Labrys monachus: one gene and its partner. The protein of the gene in region 1 interacts with the protein of each later gene in a pairwise test. Links are inferred from orthologs where the notes say so. Each region holds a gene or a part of one and is shown on either strand. Other genes may lie near its edges.

Region 1 (8,504 bases):
TCATGAAGCCGGACTCGACGGTGTCGACGCAGACCTTTTCCAGCGTGGCGGAGAACTTGGCGAGTTCCGCATTGTCGTCGAGCTTGGCGCGATGGGCGAGCCCGCGCGTCCAGGCGAAGATCGAGGCGATGGAGTTGGTCGACGTCTCCTTGCCCTTCTGGTGCTCGCGATAGTGGCGGGTGACCGTGCCATGCGCCGCCTCGGCCTCGACGGTCTTGCCGTCGGGCGTGAGCAGGACGGAGGTCATCAGGCCCAGCGAGCCGAAGCCCTGCGCCACGATGTCGGACTGCACGTCGCCGTCGTAGTTCTTGCAGGCCCAGATGTAGCCGCCCGACCATTTCAGCGCCGAAGCGACCATGTCGTCGATCAGGCGATGTTCATAGGTCAGTTTGCGCTTGTCGAATTCCGCCTTGAATTCATTGGCGAAGATCTCGGCGAAGATATCCTTGAAGCGGCCGTCATAGACCTTCAGGATGGTGTTCTTCGTCGACATGTAGACAGGGAAATTGCGCTGCAGGCCGTAGTTGAAGGTAGCGCGGGCGAATTCCCGGATCGATTCGTCGAGGTTGTACATGGCGAGCGCCACGCCGTCGCCCGGCGACTTGTACACTTCCTTCTCGATCACCGTGCCGTCCTCGCCGACGAACTTGATCGTCAGCGTGCCCTTGCCCGGGAAGCGGAAATCGGTGGCGCGATACTGGTCGCCGAAGGCATGGCGGCCGACGACGATGGGCTGCGTCCAGCCCGGCACGAGGCGCGGCACGTTCTTGCAGATGATCGGCTCGCGGAAGATCACGCCGCCGAGGATGTTGCGGATGGTGCCGTTCGGCGACTTCCACATCTCGTGGAGGTTGAACTCCTTCACGCGGGCCTCGTCCGGCGTGATGGTGGCGCATTTCACCGCCACCCCGTGGCGCTTGGTGGCCTCGGCGGCCTCGATCGTGACCTTGTCGCCGGTCTTGTCGCGATTCTCGACGCCGAGATCGTAATAATCGAGCTGGATGTCGAGATAGGGGAAGATCAGCTTGTCCTTGATCTGCTGCCAGATGATGCGGGTCATCTCGTCGCCGTCCATGTCGACGACCGGATTGGCCACCTTGATCTTCGCCATCGTGCACGCCTCGTTTTTTGGAAATATGGCGGCCTATAGCACCGCCTCCCGGCGGGGGGAAGTTCAGGCCCCGGGGTTGCGGCAATTTTTGCCGCGCCGGTGCGGTGCGGGATCGAGGGGCCGGCCCTCCCGGATCGTTCCCCAAGGGGAACGGGGATCGACCCGACGGCCGATCGGCGCTATGGAGCTTGGATTCCCGTCTTTGGAACAATGCCGTGACGCCGCCCGTCGTGATTCTCGTCCGTCCCCAGCTCGCCGAAAATATCGGCATGTGCGCCCGTGCCATGATGAATTTCGGCCTCGTCGAGATGCGCCTCGTCGCCCCCCGCGACGGCTGGCCCAAGAAGGGCGCGCGCCAGGCCTCTTCCGGAGCCGCCTCGGTCCTCGACAATGCCAAGCTCTTCGAGACGACGCGGGACGCGGTCGCCGACCTCCATTACGTCCTCGCCACCACGGCGCGCGAGCGCGGCCAGATGAAGCCCGTCTTCGCCGCCGACGAAGCGGCCGCCAAGGTGCAGGATCTCGCCCAGGGCGGCTCCCGCGCCGGCATCCTCTTCGGGCCCGAGCGCATGGGCCTGTCCAACGACGACGTGGCGCTGGCGGATGCCATCGTCTCGTTTCCGGTCAGCCCGGCCTTCACCTCGATCAATCTGGCGCAGGCCGTGCTGCTCGTCGGCTATGAATGGTGGAAGCTGGTCTCCGGCGGCAAGGCGCCGATCGCCCCGACGCGGTCTTCGCCGCCGGCCACGCGCGAGCACATGCTCGCCTTCTTCGACTATGTGGAGAAGGAACTCGATGCCGTCTCCTTCTTCTATCCGCCGGAGAAACGCGACATCATGATGCGCAATTTCCGCAATATCTGGCACCGGCTCGAAATGACGGAGCAGGATGTGCAGACCATGCGCGGCGCCGTCGCCTCGCTCGTCGGCGGCAGGCAGGGCACGCGCACCCGGCGCGACTGAATGCCGGGGCGGACGCCGGTTCCGGGCGTGCCGCTTTGGGACCGAAAATTTCCGGCAGTGGAAACCCTTCCTTCACCCTCCTGCGGTTGAATGTGTATGCGCCCGGTTGGGTATTGCGTACGGGCAACTAAAATGCGGCGATTGAATCCGGTTGGCTTCGATCATTCGGAAGAAGACCCTGGACGGGTCGACCTTCTGGCTGGCACGGTTTATGGAGTTGCGGTCATGTCTGACCGCACTCCAACTGTCCTCGTCTTCGATTCGGGCCTCGGCGGCCTCACCGTCTTTTCCGAACTGCGGACGGCGCTTGCCGGCGCCCGCTTCGTCTATGCCGCCGACGATGCCGTGTTCCCCTATGGCCGCCTGCCCGAGGATGCCGTGATCGCCCGCGTGACCGCGGTCATGGACCGATTGATTCCCCTGTATCGGCCGGATGTCGTGGTGATCGCCTGCAACACCGCGTCCACCCTCGTCCTTCCCGCGTTGCGCAGCCGTTTCAGCACGCCCTTCGTCGGCACGGTGCCGGCCATCAAGCCGGCCGTGGCGCAGACGAGGACGGGACGTGTCGCCATTCTCGCGACGCCCGGTACCGTCCGGCGAGACTATACCCGCGCGCTCGTCCAATCCTTCGCTGCCGGCATCGCCGTGGAACTCGTCGGCGCGGTGGGCCTTGCTGCCCTGGCCGAGCGGCATCTGAAGGGCGAGGCGGTCGATCCTGCCGCCGTGCTGGCGGAAATCTCGCCCTGCTTCGTGGATACCGGCGGCCGGCGCACCGATATCGTCGTGCTGGCCTGCACGCATTATCCGCTGGTGCTGGACCTGATGCGGCAGGTCGCGCCCTGGCCGGTCGCCTGGCTCGATCCCGCGCCGGCCATCGCCCGCCGCACCGCCGACCTCCTCGGTCCGCTTCCCCCTTCGGCTGAGCCGGAGGAGGCGCTCGCCATCTTCACGAGCGGCGCCGGCGTGACCGATGCGCTCAGGAAGGCGTTGCTGGCGCGCGGCCTGCCTCGCCTCGGCGTCGAGACCATGGGAGCCCTCGTTCATTGACAGGGCTTCACGGCGCGATGCGCCTTCATGGAATTGACACAAGGTCCGCTTTCGACTAAGCGAACCCTACGCGCGGGGCCTTCGGGTCCCGCGTGATGTTTTACGCACCCGTGATGCCCGGTTTCGGGCATCTGTCAGCCGGCATCGGCAGAGGAGGGCGCGTTCCTCACCCGTCTGCAATTCAAAAGAGGACGCGATGTCCAAGCGCCACAACGCAAAGTATAAAATCGATCGCCGTATGGGCGAGAATATCTGGGGCCGTCCGAAGAGCCCGGTCAACCGCCGCGAATACGGTCCCGGCCAGCACGGCCAGCGCCGCAAGGGCAAGCTGTCCGACTTCGGCACGCAGCTGCGCGCCAAGCAGAAGCTGAAGGGCTATTACGGCTCGATCTCGGAAAAGCAGTTCCGCAAGATCTACGAGGAAGCCCTTCGTCTGCGGGGCGACTCGTCGGCCAACCTGATCGGCCTGCTCGAGCGCCGCCTCGATGCCGTCGTGTATCGCGCCAAGTTCGTGCCGACCGTGTTCGCTGCGCGCCAGTTCGTGAATCACGGGCATGTCAAGGTCAATGGCCGCCGCGTCAACGTGCCGTCCTACAAGGTCAAGCCGGGCGACGTGATCGAAGTCAAGGAAGCGTCCAGGGAACTCGTCCTCGTCCTCGAAGCGGTCGCCTCCGCCGAGCGTGACGTTCCCGACTATATCGAAGTCGACCATTCCAAGCTGATCGCCAAGTATATCCGCGTGCCGACGCTGCAGGACGTGCCTTACCCGGTCCAGATGGAGCCGAACCTGGTCGTCGAATTCTATTCGCGCTGATCGCTTTCAGCGCACGAGGTCGCAGAGGGGCCGCCCAGTGGGGTGGCCCTTCTTTTTATGAGATGAATCAAGAGATTTGCAGGCGCGGGAGACGGTGGTCGATCTTGTTGATGGTCGGCAAATCGGGATGGCCGCATTGCAAAAAGATCATGAGACATAAGAGTGTAGACGCTTATGGTCGGTAACGGTAAGCCGACAATGAGAAGAATTGATGGCCGCATGGCGGCGTACGGTCTACGAAGCGGGATGGTGAACCGAATCTCTCACCGCTGAATCTGCCATTTGTGTGGAGCTAGCCGGTCGTATCGGCCGGGCTGTGCTGCGAGGTCTAGATGGTCTACACGCTCTGGGGCGAACCTGATTCCGGCTCCTTCATGATTGAAGCCGCATTGGCGGAAGCAGGACAGCCGGTGAATCTGATCGACATAGATCTCACCAAGGACGAGCAGCATCACGCTCAATATCTCGCGATCAATCCCCTGGGCAAGATTCCCGCGCTGCGCTTCGAGGACGGCACGACGATCGTCCAGTCCGCGGCCATCCTGCTGGCGCTCAGCGAAGCGCATCCCGACGCCAATCTGATGCCGGCCATCGATGCGCCGGACCGCCGCCATGCCCTGCGGTGGCTCATCCACGTCGCTGCCGAAATCTATCCGCTGATCGAGGTCTACGACTACCCGCTGCGCTTTGCGCCGCCGGAAACCTCGGATACCGCCATGCGCTCGCGCGTGCGCCACCGGATCCGGGAGCGCTGGGTCCTGGTCGAGCAGGCGGCCAGTGCGGGAGGCAGTTTCCTGCTGTCCGGCTTCTCGGCCATCGATCTTGCCATCGCGGTCATCAGCAACTGGGCGATCGGCGCGGAATGGCGCGCGAAGGAATGCCCCAAGCTCACGCGGATCACGGAGACCGTCTCGGTCCGTCCGACCATCGCACCCGTGTGGCATCGGCATTTCGGCGAAAAACCGGCGTAGAGCATCGCGCGAATCGTCGACGGTGCCTTTCGATCCGGAAATGCGCCGAAGCCATGATCGGGACGATCAGCCCTTCTGGCGTGCCGTCGAGGCGAGAAAGCCGGCAATGGCGCCTTCGCCGTGGCCTGCCTCCTCGAGAAAACGCCTGGCGAATTCGGCGGCCGGGCCGCGCAGCGCCTCGTCGGGACGGATCAGGTGGAATGCGACGAGATTTTCCACCGACTGGCTCGAAATCGGCACGATGAGGCCCGCTGCCAGGGCCGCCTCCGTCAGCGGCGGCCGGGCGAGGGCGACACCGAGACCCTGCACGCAGGCGTCGAGCACGAGGTTGTAGTCCTCGAAGCGGCGGTCTTCGATGCGCGCCGTGTAACCGAGGCCGGCCGCCGCGAGCCAGCGCCGCCAGCCCTCGACGTTGGAATCGTGCAGGATCGGCAAGGCGAAAAGATCTGCTGCGTCGGGGGCGCCGCCGGTATCTTTCGCAAGCCGCTGCGCCAGAGCCGGGGCCGCGACCGGAAAGAGGGTCTCGCGCCAGAGCTGCATGCCGCGCACGCCGGCCCAGGGCCCCTTGCCGCAGCGTATGGCGAGATCGATGCCTTCGGCGAAGTCGGCGAGGCGGTGCTCGAGCACGAGTTCGACATGGAGATCCGTGCCCTCGAGCCGCGCGAGGCGGGAGAACAGCCACAGGGAGGCCACGGACGGCGTGACGGAGAGGCGGACCAGGGCGCGCCCGCGGGATTTCGTCCGCCGGTTCGCCGGCCAGCGTTCGCCATCGTCTTCGAGCAAAGCGAGGGCTTCCTCGGCTCGCGCGAGGAAGCGCATCCCCTCCGGCGTCAACATCACGCCTCGTGCCTCCCGATCGAACAGGCGAACACCCATCCAGCGCTCCAAGCGCCCGATCTGGCGCGAGACGGCGCCATGGGTGAGGCCGATCTGTTCGGCGGCAGCCGAGAACGAGCCCAGCCGTGCCGCGTGGGCAAAGGTTTCGAGGGTGTCCAGCGGCGGGAGCTTGGGGGAGCTGTGAACCATACGCACAGATGATCATCGATTGCGTTGCTTTTCAAGCAAGCCTGTCTCCTCTATTCCCGCCGCCTGGGCTCGGCCGAAGAGGTGGAAATCATGGACGCGACGACAAGCATGGCTGCAACTGCCGGGAAGGGCCGTGAATTCGACCTCGTCGCCTTCGGCGCGATCCTGTTCACCATCCTGTCCTGGGCGTCGTCCTTCGTGACGATACGCGTGTGCCTGGAATCGCTGACGCCGATCGATCTGGCGGCGGCGCGCTATGTCGCCGCCGGCCTTCTCGCCGCGGCCTATCTCGCACTGGCGCGCCCGCCCTTGCCGACGGGCGGCGACCTCATCCGCCTCGCGGTCGCCGGCGTTCTCTTCATCGCGCTCTATGCCGTGCTGCTCAACACCGGGGAGCTGACGGTGCCGGCAGGGCCTGCCAGCTTCATCATCAACACCATGCCGGTCTTCACGGCGCTGATCGCCTTCTTCCTGCTGGACGAGCGCTTCGGACGCTGGGGCTGGATCGGCACGGCGGTGTCCTTCGCCGGCGTGGGGCTGATCGCCGCGGCGGCGCGAGGCGATTTCCGGTTCGATCCCAACGCCCTGCTGATACTCGGTGCCGCCATGTGCGCGGCGGTCGCCAGCGTGCTGCAAAAGCCGGTGTTGCGGCGTCTCCCCGCCCTGGCGGTGACAGCCTGGATCTTGATGCTCGGCGCCATTCCCCTGCTGCCCGCGGTGCCGCAGACATGGACGGCGCTCACGCTCGCCCCGGCAAGGGTCGTGTGGTCGGTCCTCTACATGGTGCTGGTGCCGACGGCCGTCGGCTATGTCACCTGGGCGATCGCGTTGAAGCGGCTGAGCGCCGCGCGTGCCGCCAATTTCCTCTACGGCGTGCCGCCGACCGCGACGCTGATCGGCTTCGTCTGGCTCGGCGAGATCCCCACCGCCGCCGGCATGGCGGGCGGCGCGCTGGCGATCCTCGGCGTCGTCATCGTCAACGTCATGCGCGGGCGTTAGGCTTCGGCTCCAGGGAGAAGGGCGGAATCAGGCAGCCTGAATCAAGATGCCCGGGACCGGCCCGGGCATGAAGGCCGGCCGAACCGGCCGGCAAAGGGGCGGCAGGATCGCGCGACGGTCAGGCCCGCGCCGGCGCCTTGACCGGAATGTTCTTCTCCTGCAGGAACGTCACCAGTTCGCCGGACTGGAACATCTCGCGGGTGATGTCGCAGCCGCCGACGAATTCGCCCTTCACATAGAGCTGCGGCACTGTCGGCCAGTTGGAGAAATCCTTGATGCCGCTGCGCAGGTCCGGATTTTCCAGGACGTTGTGGTCCTTGTAGTCGACGTCGAGATAATCGAGGATCTGCACGATCTGTCCGGAAAAGCCGCACATCGGAAAGGCCTTCGTGCCCTTCATGAACAGTACGACGTCGTTGGACTTGATCTCATTCTCGATGAAGGATGCGATATCGCTCATGGTCAATCCCGATCTCAAAGGCTGATTTAAGTCATTTAAGCACGTCGCGGCGCAATGTCATGGGCCGCGACCAACTATTTGGCTGAAGCCTGCCGTTTCAGGGCGCGGAGGTGGTCAAGGCGAGGGCGTGCAGGACGCCGCCCATTCTTCCCTTCAGCGCCGCATAGACCATCTGGTGCTGCGCGACGCGGGATTTGCCGCGAAAGGCCTCGGAGACCACGGTGGCCGAATAATGGTCGCCATCGCCGGCGAGGTCCCGGATCTCGACCCGGGCGTCGGGGAGGCTCGCCTTGATAAGCGCTTCGATATCGGTGGCCGGCATCGGCATGGGGCGGAAATCCTTCTCAGGCAGCCTTGCCGGCCGCATCCATCAGGCCGGGCAGGAAGGCTTCATGGCGCTCGCTGAGCGTCGAAACCACGATGGGCCTGCCTTCGGGCAGGATCAAGGCGTTTCCGCCGGTTCTGCCCAGGACGATGACGGGGATATCGGCATCCGCGGCCGCCTTGCTGAAGGAGCCGACCGTGCCGGGGGACAGGGCCACGACATAGCGGCCCTGGTCTTCACCGAACCAGAAGGCATGGGGATGGGTGCCCTGCGGCGCCTTGGAAAGATCGGCGCCGATGCCTCCGGCCATCGCCATCTCGGCCACGGCCACCGCGAGGCCGCCGTCCGAGACGTCGTGGCAGGTCTTCACGACGCCGGCACGGATCTGGCTGCGGATGAAGTCGCCGCGGCGCTTCTCGGCGGCGAGATCGACCGGCGGCGGCGCTCCTTCCTCCCGCCCGATGATCTCGGCGAGCCAGACGGACTGCCCGAGCCAGCTTCCGGCCTCGCCGACCAGCACGACCGTCTCGTCGGCCGCCTTGAAGGCGATGGACGCGGTGACGGCGACATCCTCGACGAGGCCGACGCCGCCGATCGTCGGGGTCGGCAGGATGCCGCGTCCGTTGGTCTCGTTGTAGAGGGAGACGTTGCCGGACACGATCGGGAAGTCGAGCGCGCGGCAGGCCTCGCCGATGCCGTCGAGGCAGCCGACGAACTGGCCCATGATGTCCGGCCGTTCCGGATTGCCGAAATTGAGATTATCGGTCACGGCGAGCGGCAGCCCGCCCA
Region 2 (12,194 bases), 2.7 Mb from region 1 along the record:
TCGGCGCGGTCTGGGCGTCGGCATAGCCGTAATAGATGGTGCGGATGATCTCGTCGCGCGGCAGAGCGAGGTTGACGGCGCGCCGCACGTCGACATTGTCGAACGGCTTGATCTTGGCGTTGAGTTCCAGCCAGATCATGTAGGACGAGTTGACGGCATCGACCGCGACGTTCTTCTGCTTCTTCAGGGCCTCCAGCTCGCGCGGCTGCAGGAACTGCGCGATGTCGACGGCGCCGCCCTGCAGGAGCGAGAAGCGGCTCGCCGACTGCGGCACTTCGCGCATGATCACGCGCTTCATCGCCGGCTTGGTGTCCCAGTAATCGTCGCGCGCCTCGAAGACGGCCTGCTGGCCGCGCACGAGCTGGGCGAGGCGGTAGGGGCCGAAGCCGGCGCTGTCGTTTTTGAGGAAGGCGACGGCCCAGGGGTCGGCCGAGCCGCCGACTTCGGCGCATTTGGTGGCGTCGTAGATGGGATTGGCGAGGTTGCACTGCTGCTTCAGCAACAGCGGGTTGGGCTTTTCGAGATTGAAGGAGATCGCATGCTCGCCCTCGACCTTGATCTGGTCGGGCGAGGTCAGGCCGAGCACCGCGGTCTGGAACAGGCCCTGGCCCTTCAGGTTGAACTTGCGGTCCCAGGTCCACTTGACGTCCTTGGACGAGAAGGTATTGCCCCAGTTGGACTTGACGCCCTCGCGCAGCTTGAACGTCGCCTTGCGACCGTCCGGCGAGACCTCCCAGGATTCGGCGAGGCGCCCCTTGAGCGCCATGCCGTCGGGCTTGTCGGCATGCACCGAGGTATCCTCCCGCAGCACGCCGGGGGCGTCGGGGTCGGGTACCTTCTCATAGCCGAGCATGTATTCGTAGAGAGCCCCCAGCGAGTCGATGGAGCCGAGGCTCACGTCGAATTCGATGTCGAGCCCCTGCGGCGTCGCCGGCGCGGCGATCACCAGCGTGTCGCCGGCGCCCTGCGCCGCCGCCTCGTTCGCCCCGAAGGACGCGGGCAGCACCGCGGCGCCGCCGGCCGCCGCGGCCACCTGCAGGAATTGCCGGCGGGAAGGCCCAAGCTTCATTCGCGTAAACGGGTCAGACATGTTGATCCCCAGGGGTGATGGTGTGGCGGCAAGCTCCGCCTTTTGCCTTTTTGGTCAGACCGAGATTTGCCACTTAGATAGAGCCATTATATTGGTCAGGCCGTCAATGGAAAAAAATGAGCAGCATCTGCACAAACTTTGCACTTTATGGCCAAAATTTGAATTATATAGAATATTTGGTCAGACCAACGTCGGCGGCAGCGCAACCGAGATAGAGCCAGATGAAGAAGATTTGTTTGATAACCACCGGCGGCACGATCGCATCGCGGCGCAACAGCGAGACGGGCCATACGGTCGCCGGCGTCAGCGGCCATGACTTGCGGGCCAGCCTCCACGATCCGCTGCCGGACATCGAGCTGGAGGTCGAGGAGTTCTGCAACATCGGCAGCTATGCCTTCGACCTGCCTTTGGCCTTCGCGCTCGCCGCCCGCATCAACGCCAAGCTCGACGGCGGCTGCGACGGCGTGGTCGTCACCCACGGCACCGACACGATGGAGGAGAGCGCCTACATGGCCGAGCTGCTCCTGCGCGGCGACAAGCCCGTGGTGTTCACCGGCGCCCAGCGCGCCGCGGACCAGCCCGACACCGACGGCCCCCGCAACATCGCCGACGCCGTGCGCCTCGCCGCCGCGCCAGCGGCCCGCGGCCTCGGCGCCATGATCTGCTTCGAGCAGGAATTCCACGCCGCCCGCGACGTGACCAAGACCCATACCTCGCGGGTGGACACCTTCATGTCCGGCGAGCACGGCAAGCTCGGGGAGATCGACGCGGGACAGGTGTTCGTCCATCGCCGGCCGACTTTGCGCCGGACCTATGCGCCCGCCGCCCTCGAGCCGGCGGTGGAGCTCGTCAAGCTCTCGATGGGCTCGACCGACGGTTATCTGCGCTATGCCGCCGCCCATGGCACCAAGGCCTTCGTCCTCGAGGGGTTCGGGCTCGGCAACGCCCCGCCCGCCGTCACGGCGGCGGCGGTCGAGATCGTCCGCGCCGGCATTCCCGTGATCATGACCTCGCGCTGCCCCAAGGGCCGGGTGAAGCCGGTCTACGGCAATGGCGGCGGCCGGGACCTCGCCGACGGCGGCGTGATCTTCGCCGGCGACCTCAACGGCCCCAAGGCGCGCATCCTCGCCGCCCTGCTTCTCGGGCTCGGCCTGGACAGCGAGGCGCTGAGGGCGGAGATCGACTATCTCGGCGGGTAGCGCCATCGGCCGGCAGCGGCCCTGTGCGGGGAGCGTCGGTCACCGACCGACCTTCTCCCAGCACATGCGCGGCTTGCAGGCCCGACGCAGCCTCTCAATACCGCCCGACGAGCAGGCCGCCATCCACCACGATCACCTGTCCGGTGATGTAGCGGGCCGCCTCGGAGGCGAGGAACACGGCGACATCGGCGACCTCCTCCGGCTCGCCGGTGCGCCCGAGCGGGATGAACTTCGCCGCGGCCTCCAGCCCCTCGGGGCCGAGGGAGTGCTCCTTCGAGAGCGCCTGGGCGGTGCGGATATAGCCGGGCGCGATGCCGTTGACGCGCACCCCGTCGCGCGCCAGTTCGACGGCGAGGCCGCGCACCAGGCCGACGACGCCGGTCTTGGCGGCCGAGTAGTGCACATGCTCGTCCCAGCCATAGGCGACGCCCATGATCGAGGACAGCGCGATGACGCTGCCCTTGCCGTTGCGTCGCATGGCCGGCGCGGCGGCGCGCACGATGCGGAAGACGCCGCCGAGGTCGATGTCGAGCGTCTGGTCCCATTTCTCGTCGGTCAGCTGCGCGAGCGGCACCTTGTGGGCGATGCCGGCATTGGCGAGCACGACGTCGAGCGGTCCGTATTTCCTCTCCACCTCGGCGACGACCGCATCGGCCTGCTGCGTGCTGCGCACGTCGAGCGCGTGGAACTCGGCGCTGCCGCCCTCGGCGGCGATCGCCTCGACGACATCGCGGCCTTCCGCCTCGAGGACGTCGGTCACGATCGCGCGGTAGCCGGCCCGGGCGAAGGCGAAGGCGGAGGACCGGCCGATGCCGATCCCGCCTCCGGTGATGATTGCGGTCTTCATGGCCATCCTGGCCCCTCCTTTGCTGGCGGAAAAACGGCGGCGGCGCCGGGAACGCCCCTGTCACCCCGAGGGGCAAGAGAACGCGGGTGAAAAGGGACAGGTGTGTTCATCGTCCCGACCTCCTGCGCCGCCGACCTCGGCAAGCCTATCCTCGGAGATCGCGGGCGGCCAGCGCGCTTCCTTCACGCCGCCTCGCATCGGCTCGCTTGTCAGGCCCGGCCGCCGCCGCTATCGAGGTCGGACGGCAGGCATCTCCGCTCCCGCCCCGGCGGGCGGGCGCCCCTGCTGCAACCCTGCCGGCCGAGGCCGAGGAGAAAGACCCATGCGTCAGCATTCGATCGCCGCCATTCCCGCCGACGGCATCGGAAAGGAGGTCATCGCGGCCGGCCTCCAGGTGCTCGCCGAGTTGGAGCGGCGCTGCGGCGACTTCCGGCTGGCGGTCACCGAATTTCCGTGGGGATCGGATTTCTACCGCCAGACCGGGCGCATGATGCCCGCCGACGGCCTCGACACGCTGCGCGGCTTCGACGCCATCTATTTCGGCGCGGTCGGCGATCCCGGCCTGCCCGACGACCTCACATTGTGGGGCCTGCGCCTCGCCATCTGCCAGGGCTTCGACCAATATGCCAATGTGCGGCCCGTCCGGCTCCTGCCGGGTATCGCCGGCCCGCTGCGCAACGCCCGGCCTGAGGACGTCGATTTCGTCATCGTGCGCGAGAACAGCGAGGGCGAATATTCCGGCAATGGCGGTCGCACCCATCGCGGCCAGCCGGAGGAAGTGGCGACGGAAACCTCGATCTTCACGCGCACCGGCGTCCGGCGCATCATGGAGTTCGCCTTCCGGCTCGCCATGACGCGCACCCGGCGGCAGGTCAGCGTGGTGACGAAATCCAACGCCCAGCGCCACGGCATGGTGCTGTGGGACGAGATCGCCGCCGAGGTCGCGGCCGCCTTTCCCGAGGTGGCGGTGGACAAGGTGCTGGTCGACGCCATGACGACACGCATGGTGCTGAAGCCCGAAAGCCTCGACGTGGTGGTCGCCACCAATCTCCACGCCGACATCCTGAGCGATCTCGGCGCGGCGCTCGCGGGCAGCCTCGGCATCGCGCCCACGGCGAACATCGACCCGAGCCGCCGATATCCCTCGATGTTCGAGCCGATCCACGGCTCGGCCTTCGACATCGCCGGGAAGGGCATCGCCAATCCGCTGGCGACGTTCTGGACCGGCGCCATGATGCTGGAGCATCTCGGCGAAGCACCGGCGGCCGCCCGGCTGATGCGGGCCATCGAGCAGGTCACGGGCGGCAATTTCCCGCTCACGCCGGATCTCGGCGGCACCTCGACCACGCAGGAGATCACCGCCGCGGTCTGCAGCGCGATCCGCCGCGAGGCGTGATCAGAACAGGCTGGGCAGCCGGCCGGCCGGGAAGGAGCCGATGCTGACCTTGCCGTTGGCGAGCCTGACCGGCACCTCCACGGCGGTCTTGCCGTCGATGTTCGTCGGCTTGCCGAGCATCGACAGGCCGACGCCCATCAGGCCGACCAGCCGGCCCGACGCCAGCCCCGCCTGCTGCAGGGAACCGCTCATCTCGTTGATGCCGGCGAGGGCGACGGTGAGGTCGCCGGCGGGGTGGCCGCCATCGTCCAGCGCCACCGTTCCCGCCGCCTTCACGCTGCTCGGCCCGCGATTGAGCTGCGCGAGCACGATCTGCAGCGAACCGCCATCGGCCGCCCAGGCACGCAGGCGCTCCCGCATCGGCCTGGGCTGCAGGTCGATCTGGGTGACGGTCGCCTGGAACTCGCCGCTGAGGGGCTCCGGTCCGCCCAGCATCCTGTCGAGCGGCGGCATGCTGCCCGCATCGGCCTTGGCCACCACGTCATAGGCGCCGGGCGCCGCATTGGCGCCCACCGCCAGCCGGATGTGGGCCTCGACATTGGCGCCGGCGACGAGGGAGGTCGCCTGCCCCGCTCTGGTGGCGTTGGCGTCGAGCCCTTTGATGACGATGTCGGCATTGCTCGGACCCGACGTCCAGATCCCCATGCTGGCCTCGGCGCTCGCCCAGTTCGCGGTGACCGTCGCGCCCTCGCCTTCCCCGTCGACGACGGTCAGCGGACCCTTGGCCTCGAGGATGACCTTATTGGGCTGGTAGACCTGCGCCACCGCGCCGAGATCGGCCAGGTGCACGTCGAAGGACTGCCCGGGCCGGGTCGAGGTGACCTGCGGATTGGTGCAGCGGACCTCCAGGCGGAAGGGATAGCCGCCGAAGCTCTGGTCGGCACAGCGGATCTGGCGCCCGAGTTCCGCCTGCCGCACCACGAAGCGGCTCCATTCGGACTGCACGCGCGTCGAGGCGTACCACCAGAAGCCGGACCACGCGACGACGACGACGCCGAGAAGCAGGGTCGGCAGGAAGACGCGCCTACCCGAGGCACGACGCTGCGATGGGGCGGGAGGGGAGGTCGGCAAGGCTTGGTCTCGCGATGGGGTGACGGCCGCTGGCGGCCGACTGGATGGAACCGTCAGCCGGTCCGGCTTGCTCTATCGGAATGAAATGAGGTATTTCGGCGGCCAGCAACCGCGACATCCGTCGCCGGGCGCCCAGGCCTCGCGGCGGCAGACGCAGCGACCTTCAGCCGAGCCTGCCCGCCCCCTCCGAACGGAAAATCCGCTGCCCGGGAGTCACCATGTCCGTTCCTGCCATCCGCGATCTGATCGAAGCGTCCCTTCACGCGGCCCTGCGGCCCGAGCGCCTGGCCGTGCTCGACGAATCGGCTGATCATGCCGGGCATGCCGGCCATCGAGACGGAGGAGAGAGCCATTTTCGCGTACGCATCGTTTCGGCGGCCTTTACCGGCCGCAGCCGTGTCGACCGCCACCGCATGGTGAACGAGGCGCTGGCGCCCGCCTTCGCACGCGGCGTTCATGCCCTGGCGATCGAAGCCAGCGCGCCGGGCGAACCGGCCCGCTGGTAGAGCGTTTTATGTTTTGACGGAATCGGCAAAACGCAAAGACGCGTCGAAAAACAAAGAGTTAGAACAAACCGCCGTTTCTGCCTGAACGCGCTTTGCTCTAGGGGATGCGATCCCGTCTCAGTTCGAGGAGACGATCGAGCCGGTGAAGATGTCCGGCATCGGCGAGAAGCTCGCGGTGCGCAGGGGCTTCACCGCCGCGCCCGAGAATTTCTCGGCGCGCAGGTCCTGATAGGCCGCGACGCCGAACTTGATCAGCACCGTGCGCGATGGGGCGGCGATCAGCGAGGCCGTCGTGGTCAGGTCCGGCTTGATGAGCTGGGCCTGCTCCTTGTTGCGCGCCGAAGGGACCGGGGCCGACAGGGAAACGAAGTTGAGCTTCTCGAAGCGGGTCGCCGTCAGGGTCGGACGAGGCGGCCGGGCCGTACGGGTCACCGGCGAAACATCGGCGAAACCGAGCGCCCGCTGGGGCTGCCGGCCGGCACTGCGCTTCATGAAGCCTTCGCCACCCTTGGACAGGTCGGCGAAGATCGCAGGGCGCGGCTGCAGCGTCGCGGAGGCCGAGGCGGGACGGGCCACCGGAACCTTCTCGGCGGACGGCGTGATCGAAGCCGGCCGTGCCGGCATCGCGGCGGCCGGCGCCGCGGCGCTCACATCCTGGGCGATGGCCGGGCCATCGAGAGACGCAACCTGCTGGGGCGGCGCCGACGGCACCGGTCCGCCATCCGGACGGACCGGCGGCAGCGGCACGTTGGACGCCGAAGCGCTGGTCATGTCGGGAACGCTGTCGCCGGCATCGGCGACCTCAACCGAGGCGTCGATGCCCGAGGGCCGCCGTTCGGGAAGGGGGATCGAGGCCATGCGGGCGGGCGATTCGAGCTGGGCCGGCCTGGCCATCGCCACGACGGTGGGAGCCGGTGCGGACGAGGACGGCGCCACGAGGCCGCCGCGCGAGGATGCCGAGGCCTGCATCATGGTCTCGGAAGGCGTCTGGCTGCTGCGATGGCCGAACAGGCTCGCGAAGAAACCGCCGCCGCCATTGTCGTCGCCGCCACCGCCGTCATCGTCGCCCGCGCCCTGCCGGCCGCCGACGGTGCCGCCCTTGCGCAGGATCTCGTTCATGGCGACCTGATAGCCCGCCATCGGGCGGCCGTCGGCCGGGATGAGCACCGTCTTCCCGTCGGGGAACACGGAGGCCAGCTCGCTGCGCGACATGCGCGGCCACATGCGGACACCGCCGGCATCCATATGCACGAAGGGCGAGCCCGAGGTCGGGTAGAAGCCGACGCCGCCGCGCTGGAGGCGAAGGCCTGCGACGCGCAGCTTGGACAGCGGCACGCCGGGAATGAAGAAGTCCATCGCCTTGCCGAGCGTATGCTGGCTGAATTTGGCGACGCCCCGCGAGCGCCGGCGCAGCATGCCGTTGGTTTCGGGCGAACGGTAGCCGCACACGACGTTGACGGGCTGGGTGGCGCCGACCGCGTGATAGGCGAGCCAGATGGTGTCGAACAGGCGCGGATCCATGCGCGTGGGCTCGTCGCGCCGCCAGTCGCGCAGGAACCAGTTCAGCTTCTTGAGCGCGTCGGAATCATACCGGCCGTCGCGCTTGTAGGTGATGTTGATCGTCTCGCCGGTATGGAGATGCTTCATCGACAGCGAGCGGGTCTCGCCATTGGCGATCGCGCTCTCGGTCTGGTCGACCGCGGCCCACATCGCCATGGTCGAGGCAAAGGCGGTGGCCATGATTCGGCCGGCACGCGACACTCGGATCCGGGGCAGAAAGCTGAATGGGTTTTGCACGATTACGGCTCTCGGCGGTTAGACTGCGGGAGCGAGGCCGCAAGAGCGCCCCGAGCGTAGTCCGAAGGGCGGGAGTCTCGCCGAGAATGGTTAAGGCACCGTTGATGCACCGTTCGACCCCTTTTTAATAGCCGCCGAAGCGGCTTTTGAAACATCTCCTTGCCTGCGGAACATGGCAAAAAGAGGAAGGCAGAATTGGTGGCAACACACCAACGCGAAATAGGGTTAACAGTTCCTTATCAGATTCTACCCCCGCAGGCCAAGTGCCGAAACGACCTTTTGGTCGTACCCGTAGAGGTCATCGACAAGTTTCAACTCGCCGCCCTCGTCCACATAGGCGGTGAAATAGGCAATGTGGACGGGGATCTTCTGCTTCAGGTCGATGCGTTGCTCGCGCCCGCCGACCATGCTTTCCACGCGATTCGCCGTCCAGCCGTTTTCAGCGCCCATGACGGTCTCCGCGAAGTTGTAAGGATTATCCACGCGAACGCAACCATGACTGAAGGCGCGCTTGTCCTTGGCGAACAGGCTGCGTGTCGAAGTGTCGTGCAGGTAGACCGAAAAATTGTTTGGAAACATGAACTTGATGTGGCCGAGCGCATTGTCCTCGCCCGGCGGCTGGCGCACCTGCATCTGGCCGTCGCGATAGGTCACCACGAAGCCGTGGCGGGCCAGGTAATCGGGATCCTCCGCCAGCTTGGGCAGATATTCCTTCTTGATGATCGACTGGGGCACGTTCCAGGACGGGTTCATCACCACGAAATCCATGGTGTCGGAAAACAGCGGCGTCGGCGTGTTCGGCTTGCCGACGACCACCTTCGATTCCAGGACGGGCACGCCGTTCCTGATCACGCGGACCTTGTATTCCGGCACGTTCACCAGCACGTAGGAATCGCCCATGTCGTGCGGCAGCCAGCGCCAGCGCTCCATATTGGCGACGATCTCGCTCTCGATATTGATTCGCGGGGTGCGCAGCGCGCTGTTCAGCGCCGCCACGGTCGCAGGGCCGAGCGTGCCGCTGGCCTTGAGGTTGCGCTGCGCCTGGAAGTCGCGCACCGCCTTCTGCAGCGCCTCGTCATAGACGGCGCCGTCGCCGTCGCTGGCGGTCAGCCCGAGGCGGGTGCGCAGCACCGCCACGCGGGTGTCGCTCATGCCGACCCTGAGCGTCGGGCCGGGCGGCACCAGCGGCGGCGCGGTCCGGGCCGTCGCGGCATTGGCGGCGCGCACCTCGGCGAGCTTGCGCTTCAGCGCCAGATATTGCGGGGCGACCGGATTGTAGCCTTCGAGCACGGCGACGGGATCGGCGGCGATGGCGACCGAAGCCAGCGCGGCGACGGCCTCCGGCATGTTGACGGCGGGCACGATGTCGCGGCCGATCTGGCGGGTGTCCACCCGCCCGCTCGAAGCCTGCCGGATATAGGTCAGGATGGCGGAGGCGATGGCGACCTCCGTCTGCGCCTGGCCGTCGGCGCCGGCCGAGGCCAAGATGTCGAGGCCCCCGACATGGAAGGCCGCAGCGTCGAGGCCGTCATCGCCGGCACGGCTCATGCGCTCGACCAGCGCCTTGGCGACCGGCGTCAGGGCGCCGTCGACCACCCAGAGCGGCGCATGATTGCGCAGGCCGTAGAAATCGCTGATCGCCTGCGCGTCCTGGCCGTGCCGGGCCACGAGGTCTTCGAGCCGGGCGGCGAGGCTGGCGGCGACGGCCGCGGCGTCCTGCGGCGCGCGGACCGACGGCGGTGTTTCCACCGGCTCGGCGGCGGCCGCGGGAGGCGTGCTCTGCACGGCCGGCGCGGGCTGCTGCACGGCCGGCATCGGCCCCGGCTCCGGGCCGGACGGCGCGGCCGGCATGGTCGAGGCCAGAGCGGGATCGGCGGCATGGGCGGGGGACGCCGCCGCCGACGGCTCCTGTGCCAGCGCCGGCAGCGGCACCGGCACGTCGCCGACCGGCGCGGGCGCCAGCGAGGAGGTGGAGACGGGGCCGGGATCCGGCTGCGGATCGGCGGACAGCGCCGCCCGTTCGCCCCGGGGCGAGGCGGCGGCCGGTTCCGTCTGTGGGCTCGCCGGCGCGTAGGCGTGTTCCTGCTCGGCCGGGCTCAGTGCCGGCACGTCGATGGCGGAAGGCTCGAGGCCGCTCCCGGCCAGGGCCGGGACGGTGAACGCACCCAGGGCCAGGGCCAGAGCAACCGAAGCCAGCAAGTTAGCGCGGCAATTCATTTTATCCCTCAATCATGACGCCGAAGGTAAGGCGCCACCTTTCCATCAATCGGATTGTGAACGCGACAATGCCAGTTTCAATACAAAATCCGGTGTGCGAACGATCACGCCGCCCGGTGGGCATCGGGGAAGACTTCGGGTCTCACGCCGATCGCCGCTTCGTCAAGGCCCAATTCCTTCAGCTTGCGGTAAAGGGTCGAGCGCCCGATGCCGAGCTTGCGGGCGACCTCCGTCATCTGGCCGCGATGGTGCCGGATGGCGAATTTCAGCATGTCGGCCTCCAGGGAGGCCATGGTCCGCACGTCGCCCCGCGCGTCGAGCATCGCCATGGTATGGGGATCGCGCACCGTGACGATCTCCCGCAGGGGCTGCCCGGTGATCATCGCCGGGCCGGCATGGACGGGCCTGGGCGGCAGCAGCGGCGCGGAGGGGATGCGCACGTCGAAGCCCTCCACGCGCGCCGCGATCTGCGGGAACTCGGCCACCCCGACCTCGTCGCCCTCCGCCAGGATCACCGCCCGGAACACCGCATTTTCCAGCTGGCGGACATTGCCGGGCCAGTCATAGGCCGCCAGCATCGCCAGCGCCTCGGCCGAGATGGAGCGGACGCGCCGGCCCTCCTCGACCGAGAATCGCGCCAGGAAATGCCGCGCGAGCTCGCCGACGTCGTCCCGCCGCAGCCGCAGCGGCGGCAGCATGATGGGAAAGACGTGCAGGCGGTAATAGAGATCCTCGCGGAACAGGCCGGCCTTGACCCGCTCGATGAGGTTGCAGCTGGTCGAGGAGATCAGCCGGAACTCGGTGCGCACCGGCCGGCGCGCCCCGACCGGCCCGACCTCGCCGCTGCGCAGCGCCTCGACGATCCTGGCCTGGAGGTCCAGCGGCAGTTCGCCGATGTCTTCCAGGAATAGCGTGCCGCCATGCGCCTCGGCGAACTTGCCCACCTGCCTGTCCGGCGCGCCGGCGACGCTGTTCTTCTCATGGCCGAACAGGATCGCCTCGGCCGTCTCCTCGGGCAGCGCGGCGCAGTTGACGGCGACGAACGGGCGGCCCCGGCGCTCGCCGGTCCCGTGGATCGCCCGCGCCACGGTCTGCTTGCCGGTGCCGGCCTCGCCCTCGATCAGGACGGGAATGGCCGAGCCCGCCGCCCGCTCGCTGAGATGGGCCACGCGTTCCATCTCGGGGCTGCGCACGACCATGTCCCTGAAGCCGAGAAGGCCGGCCGAACGCTTCGCCAGCAGGCGGGCATCGCGCTCGAGCGCATGCATCCGCAAGGCGTTGCGGATCGATATCTGCAGTCTTTCGCCGCCCACCGGCTTGACCACGAAATCGGCCGCGCCCGCCCGCATGGCCGAGATCACCGCGTCGATCGAGCCATGCGCGGTCTGGACGATGACGGGCACCGCGATGCCCTTGGCCCGCAGGCGGCCCAGCACGCCCATGCCGTCTAGATCGGGCATGACGAGATCGAGGATGACGAGGTCGATCCGGCCCGCCTCGATTTCGCGCAGCGCCGCCTCGCCGCCGTCGGCGAGCCGCGCATGGTAGCCGAAGCGCCGCACCATCGCTTCGAGGAGCCGGCGCTGCACCGGATCATCATCGGCAATCAGAACAGTCGAACCCATCAATCCCCCGCCGAATTCCTGCAATGCCCAAATCTTGCAATCTACGAATTCCGCGCGCTTGCCCTGGCCGGTCCGAAGCTCCGACCAGGGCAAGCCCGCCTCGGGGCCGCGCCCCGATGTGCCGTTTCGGATCATCTAGGAGCAGAAGCGTGAAGGACTGCTTAACGACGTTCGACGAAAATCCGATTGCGCCGCCCCGGTTGAATCGGGCGCCGGCAACAGCGATATGAGACGCAGCGACACGCCCCTCGGGCCCTGCCTGCGCAGGGCCGCCACCATGCCCGACAGGAGTTTCCATGGACAGCAAGACCGCCGCCGGCCCCGCCCCCCGCGATTCGACGGGAACCGACGAGCTCGGCCGCCTGCCGGAATGGAATCTCGGCGATCTCTATGCCGGCATCGATTCGCCGGAGGTGGCCGCGGACCTCGAAAAGGGCCTCGCCGAC

Evidence for each region.
Region 2: the proteins of grxD (region 1) and J3R73_RS31275 interact in binary tests that used the Escherichia coli proteins (3 or more experiments, as listed by UniProt). The link is inferred for Labrys monachus from one-to-one orthologs.

The regions. Positions count from the first base shown.
Region 1 is NZ_JAUSVK010000001.1:4,173,033-4,181,536, reverse strand. The notes cover bases 5,720-8,504. They hold grxD (Grx4 family monothiol glutaredoxin), read right to left. Parts: upstream 7,391-8,504; coding sequence 7,049-7,390; downstream 5,720-7,048. Other genes in these bases: purL (phosphoribosylformylglycinamidine synthase subunit PurL), read right to left, coding at 7,735-8,504; J3R73_RS19065 (BolA family protein), read right to left, coding at 7,488-7,718; J3R73_RS19075 (DMT family transporter), read left to right, coding at 6,022-6,930; J3R73_RS19080 (LysR family transcriptional regulator), read right to left, coding at 5,720-5,931. Outside these bases: J3R73_RS19105 (NADP-dependent isocitrate dehydrogenase), read right to left, coding at 1-1,111; J3R73_RS19100 (RNA methyltransferase), read left to right, coding at 1,327-2,073; murI (glutamate racemase), read left to right, coding at 2,299-3,120; rpsD (30S ribosomal protein S4), read left to right, coding at 3,317-3,934; J3R73_RS19085 (glutathione S-transferase family protein), read left to right, coding at 4,267-4,905; more of J3R73_RS19080, read right to left, coding at 4,972-5,719. UniProt on the Escherichia coli protein: Monothiol glutaredoxin involved in the biogenesis of iron-sulfur clusters.
Region 2 is NZ_JAUSVK010000001.1:6,864,037-6,876,230, reverse strand. The notes cover bases 4,600-7,465. They hold J3R73_RS31275 (BolA family protein), read left to right. Parts: upstream 4,600-5,821; coding sequence 5,822-6,109; downstream 6,110-7,465. Other genes in these bases: mepK (peptidoglycan L,D-endopeptidase MepK), read right to left, coding at 6,227-7,465; J3R73_RS31280 (DUF2125 domain-containing protein), read right to left, coding at 4,600-5,603. Outside these bases: J3R73_RS31300 (ABC transporter substrate-binding protein), read right to left, coding at 1-1,090; J3R73_RS31295 (asparaginase), read left to right, coding at 1,312-2,289; J3R73_RS31290 (SDR family NAD(P)-dependent oxidoreductase), read right to left, coding at 2,384-3,136; J3R73_RS31285 (tartrate dehydrogenase), read left to right, coding at 3,459-4,532; more of J3R73_RS31280, read right to left, coding at 4,533-4,599; more of mepK, read right to left, coding at 7,466-7,849; J3R73_RS31265 (L,D-transpeptidase family protein), read right to left, coding at 8,153-10,123; J3R73_RS31260 (sigma-54-dependent transcriptional regulator), read right to left, coding at 10,228-11,748; J3R73_RS31255 (M3 family oligoendopeptidase), read left to right, coding at 12,045-12,194. UniProt on the Escherichia coli protein: Transcriptional regulator that plays an important role in general stress response. Has many effects on cell morphology, cell growth and cell division. Acts by regulating the transcription of many genes, including dacA (PBP-5), dacC (PBP-6), ampC and mreB.